One region of the Paenibacillus sp. FSL H3-0469 genome, then DNA from elsewhere that is predicted to be linked to it. Evidence: predicted binding sites of a transcription regulator. Region 1 holds the regulator's gene; the other holds the start of a gene.
The links. The regulator LexA, encoded in region 1, represses DNA repair genes until DNA is damaged. The targets are predictions, from matches to a motif close to CGAACATATGTTCG.

Region 1 (5,044 bases):
CGCATGCTCGAAGATTCCCTTGTCCGGCTTGCCTTTGCCGAAGCTTCCCGAAATCACAACATGGTCAAAATACGGAGTAAGCTCCGGCACACCGTCCAGCTTCTCCTGCTGAAGTGCCGGACAACCGTTTGTCAGCAGCAGCAGCTTGACCTTACCGCGCAACTCGTTCAGCACCTGAAGCGTCTCTTCATAGATATAAGGACGGCTGCGGCGCTCAGCGGCGAACTTGTCAGCCAACTGTGCAGCCAGCGCTTCATCCTCTACCCCGAGTGCGGCGAGGCCGCGGCGCCAGGATTCCTTACGGTAGACAGGGGCAAGCTGTTCCAGTTGACGGAACTCCGGCTGTTCACCGGCAGTGAAATTCGCCCATAGCGCTTCAAATGGGTTAATACCGATTAGCTTGGTGAACGGATATGTCTCATAGGATTCATAGAGGGCACGGGCTTCTCTGCGTACAGCAGCTTCCAGCTCCTGCGGATCAACGGAATCTCCAGCCGCCTCACTAGCATAGCGGAAGGCTTCTTCCACGCTGCGGTCATCCCACAGCAGAGTATCGTCAAGGTCAAATAGTACGGCGGTAATCGGCATTAGTTCTCCCACTCCCTATATGCTGGTCTGTCTTCCTATTCGTGCACTAGTTCAATATTGTTGTTCTTGGCGAACTGCTCCAGACGTTCCCCCATCGCAGCGGTGTCATAACGGTTAATCAGCTTGGAGAAAATCCACTGCTTGCGCTTACCCTTATACTTAATGGTAACTACACTGCGCGATAAAGTGATCTTCTCAATATCCGCCGCAGCCAGGAAACGTTCGCGGTTGTATTTAATAGTAGAGATACGCGCACGCTCAACCTTAAGGAACGGACGGCGGAAGAACAGCAGCGCAGCGAGCAGGAAGTACAGCACTACACCCAGCCAGTTGGCCAGAATACCGCTTCCTTTAGCTTCGTCAATCGAGCCGACCACCCAGAACATGATGCCAAGCAGCATCAGTACTACGGGGAATACAATATTGCGGCCTTTGAAAATATCGATGCTTTTCGCGGCAGTCTTAGTGCTGGAAGTGTAAATAGAGTCCTTCCCCTGCTTCTTTCTTTGCTGGTTAATTTGCTTCGTGTTGCGTTGAACCATTCTTTCCCAAGAACGGGCCATGTAAGTTCCCCCTAGTCATCCTGTATTATCTATGAAAAGGCAACAGGCTAATGCTTAAGTCCGTTATTGCCCTCTTCATGCTCCGGATTGTCCACAATTTCGATAGTATCAAGCTGGGCCCGAAAGTTAGTGCGGATATTCCCCAGGTAAATCTCGCGGAGCTTGGCACGTTCAGCCAGTTCCTCTTCATTCAGGCCGCCGTTCTTAGCTTTGCGTGCCAATTCATTGATGCGTGCGACCAATTCGTCAATATTCAATACGTTTCCCTCCCTCTAAATTCATTTTAACTTTGCCATGAGAAAAAGAGCTTGTCAAGGTCTACCCCCTGAAAGCTCTCCGAGTCGATCATTAGTCTGACACAATCCTTCAATATAAAGGTAAAGTCAGAATATCTCCGGCCTTAATGACGCTGTTCTCCAAATGATTCGTCTTCATTATTCCTTCTATATATACGGCTGTCCTCATGTCCTCAGGCTTGTTACTTAACGCAATGCTCCATAAGGTATCTCCGCGTTCGACTACGATCCGCTTATCGGGCTTCAGTGAAGAGACCGAACCGGCAAAAACATTGCCCACTACAGTGAATCCAGAAATGACAAGCATCAGCACCAGGACCATCTTCATCAGGCTGACCTGACGGAATAGTGATGATAGCACAGTGAGACTATGAAGAATCGCATCCTTGACCTTGGTTACATTACTATGAGCAGTTGGATTACCGGGAGCAGACACCTTGATATCCTCATTATTGTAGATGCTGTTGTAGGTACTATACTTTAACATGATCATCATCCTCCAAACACATGTTCTTGCTTTCGAAAATAATATAACACGAACATGTGTTTCGAACAAGAGTTTTTTCGGAACGTTTGTTCTCTTTATTTCCGTTCTCGTTTTTTCCTCATTTTAGAACTTATGTTTGTACGAACGGAAGTTCTATGTTATAATTTTCCCAAACATAGTATATGGGGTTGATACCGATGTCAAAGATTTCTAGTCGTCAGCTGGCGATCCTGGAATTTATACGTAATGAAGTCCGCAGCAAGGGTTATCCTCCGTCTGTCCGCGAGATTGGCGAGGCTGTCGGCCTGGCCTCCAGTTCTACTGTGCATGGTCACTTGGACCGGCTTGAGAAGAAGGGCCTGATCCGCCGTGACCCTACGAAGCCGCGTGCGATTGAATTGCTCGGCCAGGAAGATTCAGAGAATGTGCATCAATTCGTCCAGACCGTTACCCGCATCCCGGTAGTGGGTAAGGTTACAGCTGGTGTTCCTATTACTGCAACAGAGAATATTGAGGATTACTTCCCGTTGCCTGCTCATTATGTAGGCGATAACAAGGTATTTATGCTTTCTGTCCTTGGTGACAGTATGGTGGATGCCGGAATTATGAATGGGGATTATGTCATCGTACGCCAGCAGCAAACTGCCGACAATGGCGATATTGTTGTAGCGATGACCGAAGAAGATGAAGCAACGGTCAAGACCTTCTACAAGGAACGGGATCATATCAGGCTGCAGCCGGAGAATCCGGCGTACGAGCCTCTCCGCCTTAACCGCGTTACGATTTTGGGCCGGGTCATCGGATTATTCCGCGATATCCACTAATCTACTCCCCGCTTAAGAACAGGCTGCTCCGCACCATGCGAAGCAGCCTGTTTTCTGTTCATTTCATTTCGTAAAGTGGCCAAAAAGCAGAGCGCGAACAAATGTTTGCATTCTCCTTTTTGGCCACTTTTTCTGTGAACCGCTGTACCGCTCCGCACATATCCTGTTATAAAGGAGTGCTGATCTGTATGCCCAATTATCGAATTATCGTCGATCTGTCACAGCGCATGCTGTACCTGCTGGATAATGACGTTGTCACCAGAGGCTTCCCTGTCGGCATCGGCAAAATGTTAACCGTCTCCCCTGTAGGCGAATACACCATCATTAACAAGCAGCCCAATCCGGGTGGCCCGTTCGGTGCCTTCTGGATGGGACTGTCCAAGCCGCATTACGGCATCCACGGAACCAATGACCCATCCTCCATCGGCCACATGGTCTCTCACGGCTGTATTCGTATGTATAACGCAGATGTACTCGCCCTGGCCGCCCTTGTTCCCATAGGTATCCTTGTCACCATCCGGGAATAGGAACGTCACAAAAACCCTTGAGACGCCAGATTGCGGCCCAAGGGTTCCTGTGACTCCTATGAATTAGAGCGGATACAGACTACAGCACACTTCTCAATAGACGGATAGCCACCGTATTCAAACGGATGGCCTCGCGGATCGATTCTCTGGCTGCCAGCAGCTCTCTTCTGGCCCGCGAACCTCTAGGCACTCTGCGCAGATTCTCATTGATTTCTTCCAGTCTCTCCAGCAGGACAGCCCGCTGTGTCAGCAGGACATTAATGGCTCTGCGAATCCGGTTACGTTCTCTTTGGCTCATCTTTACACCTCTTTTACACTTGGATAGTATAAGAGATGCCAAGAATCGCTCCAAAGCTTGTGTGATTCGGCAGTAATGTTAGAGCTGCAAGCAGCGGACAGGTAATCTGCTTACTTTTTGTTCAACCGTACCCGGAATTCAAATTCATCGCGTCTATAAGTCATTCCGGCCAGCACTATGTACTCCGGTGTCCATTTCTGTACAGGTCCGGCATAATCAGCAATCACATGCGGTTTGCCATCAACCAGCTGAACGACGTAGACCTGTACCTGTGCCAGTGCGGCAGCGAATAGATCAGCATCACTGGACAGTACTTTATAAGCCGTATTCAACTTCGTTCCTCCTTGTTCCACAACCATGATAATAGATTTAGCCCAACAATCTATTCAATTATACCGGGTTATGGAACAATATGTAAACCATATTTACAGCTTGATAAAAAGGATTTTGAACAATCCGATATACTTCTTAGTAGCCCCGCCATCCCCGGTAAAAAATTTGGTATTCTTAAGGTCCGGTACACTGAATACTGAGAACAAAATGTAGTTATCCCTCTTGGTCAAAGACTCAATTACAGGCTGGGCCACCAGCTTACTAATTCCGTCTCCTATTTCCTGATCAAGCGTATTCTCCAGATTCTTTACAGAATACTCACTGAATGCTTCCTTCCCCGGATTCGTAACAGCCATCACAACCAGAACAAGAATAAGGACCAGTAACGACTTACCGCCCGATCTCCTGCGGACTCTGCGTGCAGGACTTGGCGTATCATAACGCGAATTCATTCTTTTCCCCCTCAGCTACAGAATATACAACATCACTTGCAACAGGACTCCCAGCGGATTCAACATCATCCGGTACACGAACAGCATCCCACCTGTAATTCCACTGGCCCCGACATCAACACTGCTCCAATCCCACACCGGCAGAGGCGGCGCATCCAGCCCATATTGCTCCACAAGCCTTTCTTGGGTCTCCGCAGGCACAGCCACTCCTTCAGCTCCTGCCACCTGACCCATCAACGTCAGCACCAGCATCAGCGAAAGAATAATCTTATATGTATTCTTCATCATCCGCTCCCATGTCTGCCACTAGAATTCTCTTCTGGTTAAGTATATATGATATGGAATAGTATGTAAAAGGATTTGATTTGGAGTTTTAATTCCTTTATATTATGATGTAAGGGCTTTGCTCCGTCTTCATCTTCACTCTCTCCCCCACACTCAAAATCGGGAGAGTTTTTTTATTTAGGAGGTAAATGTATGAACGGAAATAAAGTTATCCTCATTCTTCTGTCCATATCCATACTCGGTATACTCCTTTATTTCGGATTAGCTTATGGATTACTATGGTATGCCTTCCGGTCCTCGGTTCCTATTGAAGAATAATCTAAGAACATCGGGGGATCATTGTGAAGAAATATAACAGATCTGAAAAAGTCATTATTGGAGTGCTTCTTGG
Region 2 (5,044 bases), 1.5 Mb from region 1:
GACGCCACTGGCGGAGCTGAAGCAGCAGCATGCGGAGTGTCTGCTCAGGATGGCCGATGAAGTCCATATGGACAGCGTCGTCATCATTACCGCTCGGCGGGAAGCCGGAGAGGAAGTGTTCATCTAACTGCTGCGGGAACATTCCCTGCAGCTGGCGGATAACCTCCGAGGGCAGCAGCGCCTTCCCCTCATCATCAGCTGCAGCATAGCTGATCCACAGCTTCCTGCTGGCTGCCGTAAGCGCATTGTAGATCAGGAAACGTTCATCCAGCAGCTTCCGGGATGAGCCAGGCGCAAGCTCCATACCGGACTTCTCCAGCAGGAGGCGTTCCCCTTCGGACAGAATGCCGTCTTCCTTGAACTGCGCCGGAACCACTCCTTCATTGAAACCGAGCAGGAAGGCGTACTTCACTCCCGACACCCGGGTACGGTCCATCGTACCTACCAGCACCTGGTCAAGTGCGGGCGGGACGAGCCCCATCTTAAGCTCTGCCAGCCCGGTCTCCAGCACCCCGGCGAACAGGCTGAATTCTATCCGTTCTTTGCCCATCATTTCGGCAATCTGGTCCAGCAGACCCAGAACAGCGCCCCAGAGCTGGCTATGCTCCCGTGCGGCTTCCGGACGGCCCTGCTTCAGAGACTCCGCTCCCATCCCTTCAAGCTTACGTGCCGCTTCCGTATCCTCCAGCAGCAGATATACCGCCCGGCATAGCTCCAGGCCGCTGCGGCTGGCTTTGATTCTCTGCTCAAACGCCTGCAGCGGTTCGGTGACCGCCTTCCGGCAGGCCTCCATCCTTGCCAGCATCGCTTCATCAACAGCTTCACTGCCCTCCAGCGAGAGGCGGGGAATCCCCTTCCAGGATCGCCCGTCCGTCCAGCGGTAGCCGTGAATTCCGCAAGCCAGCACGTAGTTCTCCAGCTCATCCATATGAGCGCGGGTAATGCTTCCGTCCAGCGGCAGCAGCAGCTCTGTCTTCACGCAGCGGAACACATCCTCATAACGCCAGCGGCGGCGGACGACATCCAGGGCAGAGCGGATGAATTCCACCAGCGGATGATGCAGCTCACTAAGCTTCTGGTCCAGGAAGAACGGAACGCCGAAGTCCTGAAATAACGGGGCGATCAACGGCTCATAATCGGCCATATTGCGCATGAATACCGCCATTTCCCCATATTTGGCTCCCGATTCTCTGGCCAGGGCCTGCATCTCGCGCAGCACGCCCTCCACCTCGGTGCGGCGTGAAGCCGCAGCCCGGATGCTGATGGCTTCCTTCACCTGTTCAGCCGGTCCTGTCCAGGGATGCCGGCGCTGTAAACCGCGCTCCAGATGTGCGAGAACGGGAGCGTCCTTGAACCTTGGCAGGACGGGCGGAGCCAGCAGCTCATCCCACACGGTAAGTCCCATCTCCTCTGCTAACCCCCGCAGCTTAATATAAGTAACCGCCGCCGGATGGAACAGCTCCAGTTCATGCGGGGCAGCGCCCGGCGGATAGATCCGGTCCAGTGTAAGCGCAATGTTCATGGTGTCAGCATACTGCATCAGCTCACGTAGGACGATGAATTCCTGGTTGCTGAAGCCGTGGAAGCCGTCCACCCAGATCTCAGCGCCGCGGATATAGGCAGAGTCCGCGATATGCTCAGACAGTTCGGCCAGCCTGTCCTCTTCATCGATATAGAGCTGTGACATCTCCTGGTCCAGCTCGCTGAAGACGAGATGCAGATCATCCAGCTTCCCGGCCAGTATAGGGCTGCCCAGTGTGGCATCCCGCATTCTGCCGATCTGCTCCTCCAGGTCTCCGGCTCCAAGACAGCAGCGCTTAAGCTCCGTGTGCAGACTGCTGAGCCGCTCCACAAATCCCGGCCGGTCCGAGGAAGCGCCGAACAGCTTCAGCTCCTCCTTGCGCTTGCTGATAATCTTGTAGATCAGCATTTTCTTGCCTTCTTCACTGATGGGCAGACTCGCGCTCCCTCCGGTCTCCTGCTTCACCCGGTAGGCAAGACGCGAGAAGCTGAGCGTCTGGGCGCGCAGACTTCCCTTCACACCGCCCGCCGCCAGTAGTCCCCGTTCCGCTCCGAACGATCCCTGCTCGGGAACAAGTATAATGATCGGGGCCCCCAGCGGCTCTGCCTTCAGCCTTGCGGATACCCGCTCCCATATTGTAGTTGTCTTGCCGCTGCCCGAGCGGCCGATGATGAAGTTAACCGTCATTTCAGCAGACTCCTTCCGTTGAATTCTGGCACTCTATGCGACACCAGAATCTATGAAAACTCTCGTCTCAATAGTATAGCATACCTCCACCGCACGCTCCAGAACGTACGTTTGCCATTGTTTGCAAAACACACTAAGTGAAAACCGCTTTGCAGTCCTTTTAAAAGACGGTACCGTTTCGTCGAGAAATAGAAGGATAATGTATGGTGTGAAACCTATACGCTTATATTTAAATAAAAGACTCTCCCGTAGCCGCGCAAACGGCGGACGGAAAAGTCTGATTAAACTCATGTAAATTAGTTTCAATGCTAACAGATAGTTGTAGAATACATCAAAAAGAGCCTCTATAAAAGAGACTCTTCCCGCAAAACCGGCTGCCCCGCCGGGTCTGGCACTTCTGTTCTATTTACTGCGCACCTCAAAGATGGCGAACTTCAGATAATGCCCCTCGTCCACGCCGAGAATCTGCGGATGATCCTTGCCTGCGGCCCGCCATTCGATCAGTCTCAGCACCTTGCCGGCATCCTTGGCCGCTTCCATGATCGTATCGAGGAACAGCTGCGGCTGCATGTGGTACGAACAGCTGGCCGTGACCAGATATCCGCCGTCATTCACCAGCTTCATGCCCTGCAGATTGATGTCCTTGTACCCGCGTACGGCACCTGCCACTGCGCTTTTGGTCTTGGCAAAAGCAGGCGGGTCCAGAATCACGACATCCCACGTGCGTCCTCCCCCGGCGGTCATCGGCTTCGCGGTATCCGCCTTGGCAGCCGGTTTGCTTCCGGTTTTCCCTTCTGCCGCTGCGCCGCCCGTAGCGCGCTCGGTGCGTTCCTCCTGACCCTTGACCTGATTGCGCAGGAAGGCAAATGCATCATCTACCACGAATTCCACCCGGTCACTGAACCCGTTGATCTCCACATTGGCCTTCGCGCTCTCGATGGCATGCGCAGACACATCCAGGCAGGTTACCTTCTTAGCGCCGTATTTGCAGGCATGCAGTGTGAAGCTTCCCGTATGCGCAAAGCATTCCAGCACAGTTGCACCATCCCAATATGGGAAGGTAACAGGCTTGCCGCTTTTGTTGACCGGCAGCGTCTGTAGTGACCCATCCTCGATTTCTACATTCTGCAGTGTAATTCCGCTGCGCCCGCCCCAGCCCTTCATCAGCGGAGCAATCGATGCTCTATTCTCCCGCTGATCGAAGAAATAGCCGGTCTTCTGCCCCTCTTCAATATCGACGATGACCTTCAGCCCGTTCTCACTTACGGTAATGTGGCGCGGGCATTCGCCGTAGAGCACACCCGTAGTCTGTTCCAGTCCCTCCAGCTCCCGTACACTGACATCGCTGCGCTCATAGATGCCGCGCGGCGCCATCACCTGCACCAGTGCCTCCACTATCTCGGAGCGGCGCTGATCCATAGCCAGTGTCAGCAGCTGCACCACAAGGACTTCACCGAAGCGGTCAATGATCAGCCCGGGCAGAAAATCCGCTTCCCCGTAGACCAGACGATAAGCGTCCGCCCCCGGCAGGAAGCGTTCCCTGTGCCGCAGACAGTCCGCGAACCGTTCTACAAAAAACGCCGTGTCCATCGCCGCCAGCTTGTGCTGCGACAGAATTCTCACCCGGATCTGTGAAGCCTGATTATAATACCCGGTAGCCAAGTACCTCCCCTGATGGGTCAGAACATCCACCAGTCCGCCTGCCTGCGGCTCTCCGTCTACAGATGCTACTTCACTGGCGAAGACCCATGGGTGGCCCTGCTCCAGTCTTTTTTTACGGTTGCGTTCCAGAATTACTGATGCCAATACCTTCAACTCCCTATTCTTGTTGCCAGATTAATATACATGTCCTATGCCTGGCGTTCATATATTGGTACAACCCCCGTTCAAAAAGGAGCCTGTCCTTATGATCCGTGAACTGTTATTCCCTGTCCTCTATGGTCTTGTCATATTCCTCGCCGGCATGAAGGTGATGGAAGCCTCGCTGTCGCGGCTGGCCGGTCCGCTGCTGAAGCGCAGCCTGCACAAGGCTACCTCCACACCGGCCAAAGGCCTGATCGTCAGCGCCCTGCTGTCGGCGCTGCTGCAGAGCAGCACCGCAGTAACGGTGCTGACCATCGGCATGGTCAATGCCGGGCTGCTGACCTATGCCCGCACGCTTGGCATTATTCTCGGCAGCAACATCGGCACCTGCCTGACAACGGAGCTGATCAGCCTGCAGATCAGCACGCTGGCCGCGCCGCTGCTGATCGCGGCGCTCTGCCTGTGGGCCGCCGCCGTGATGGCCGGCGAGCTGGCCCCCCAGTCCCGGCGGCTGCTTGATCTCTGCCGCCGGATCTCGGGACCGCTGCAGTTCATCTGCCTCGCGGTCACCGGCTTCGCGCTCGTCCTGTGGGGCATCGCGGTCATGCAGTCCATCGGCCCCGCCCTGGAAGGCAGCGCCCTGTTCCGCTGGTTTCTCGGGCATGCCGCAACCAGCGCACTCTGGGGGCTGGCCGCCGGGGCTGTGCTGACGGCGATGGTGCACAGCAGCGCCGCAGTTATTGGCATGGCGATGGGCCTCGCCGCCAGCGGCGTGATGCCCCCTGCGCTTGGCATCGCCATCGTCCTCGGCGCGAATATCGGCACCTGCGTCACTGCCGTCATTGCCGCCATCGGCAGTACGCCTTCCGGCGTATTCGTCGCCTGGTCGCATGTGGCGCTGAATATCGGCGGCGCCCTGCTCTTCCTGCCCTTCATCCAGCCGCTGCAATCCCTGTCCGCCTGGATCGGCGGCGGACCTGCCGCCCAGCTCGCCCACGCCCAGACCATTTTCAACGTCATCTGCTCGCTGGG

Region 2: a site for LexA is predicted at 2,310-2,323, ahead of addB (helicase-exonuclease AddAB subunit AddB). Genes of this name have one in related genera too.

What each region holds. Positions count from the first base shown of each region.
Region 1 is NZ_CP150302.1:1,111,752-1,116,795, forward strand. Features, by position in the region: gene NSS83_RS04750 (HAD-IA family hydrolase) at 1-588, opposite strand, end outside; gene NSS83_RS04755 (hypothetical protein) at 624-1,151, opposite strand; gene NSS83_RS04760 (DUF896 domain-containing protein) at 1,199-1,408, opposite strand; gene NSS83_RS04765 (LysM peptidoglycan-binding domain-containing protein) at 1,518-1,934, opposite strand; gene lexA (transcriptional repressor LexA) at 2,132-2,758, shown strand; gene NSS83_RS04775 (L,D-transpeptidase) at 2,947-3,285, shown strand; gene NSS83_RS04780 (hypothetical protein) at 3,365-3,583, opposite strand; gene NSS83_RS04785 (hypothetical protein) at 3,694-3,915, opposite strand; gene NSS83_RS04790 (hypothetical protein) at 4,009-4,368, opposite strand; gene NSS83_RS04795 (hypothetical protein) at 4,384-4,656, opposite strand.
Region 2 is NZ_CP150302.1:2,584,385-2,589,428, forward strand. Features, by position in the region: gene addB (helicase-exonuclease AddAB subunit AddB) at 1-2,209, opposite strand, end outside; gene NSS83_RS11245 (class I SAM-dependent rRNA methyltransferase) at 2,612-4,015, opposite strand; gene NSS83_RS11250 (Na/Pi symporter) at 4,116-5,044, shown strand, end outside.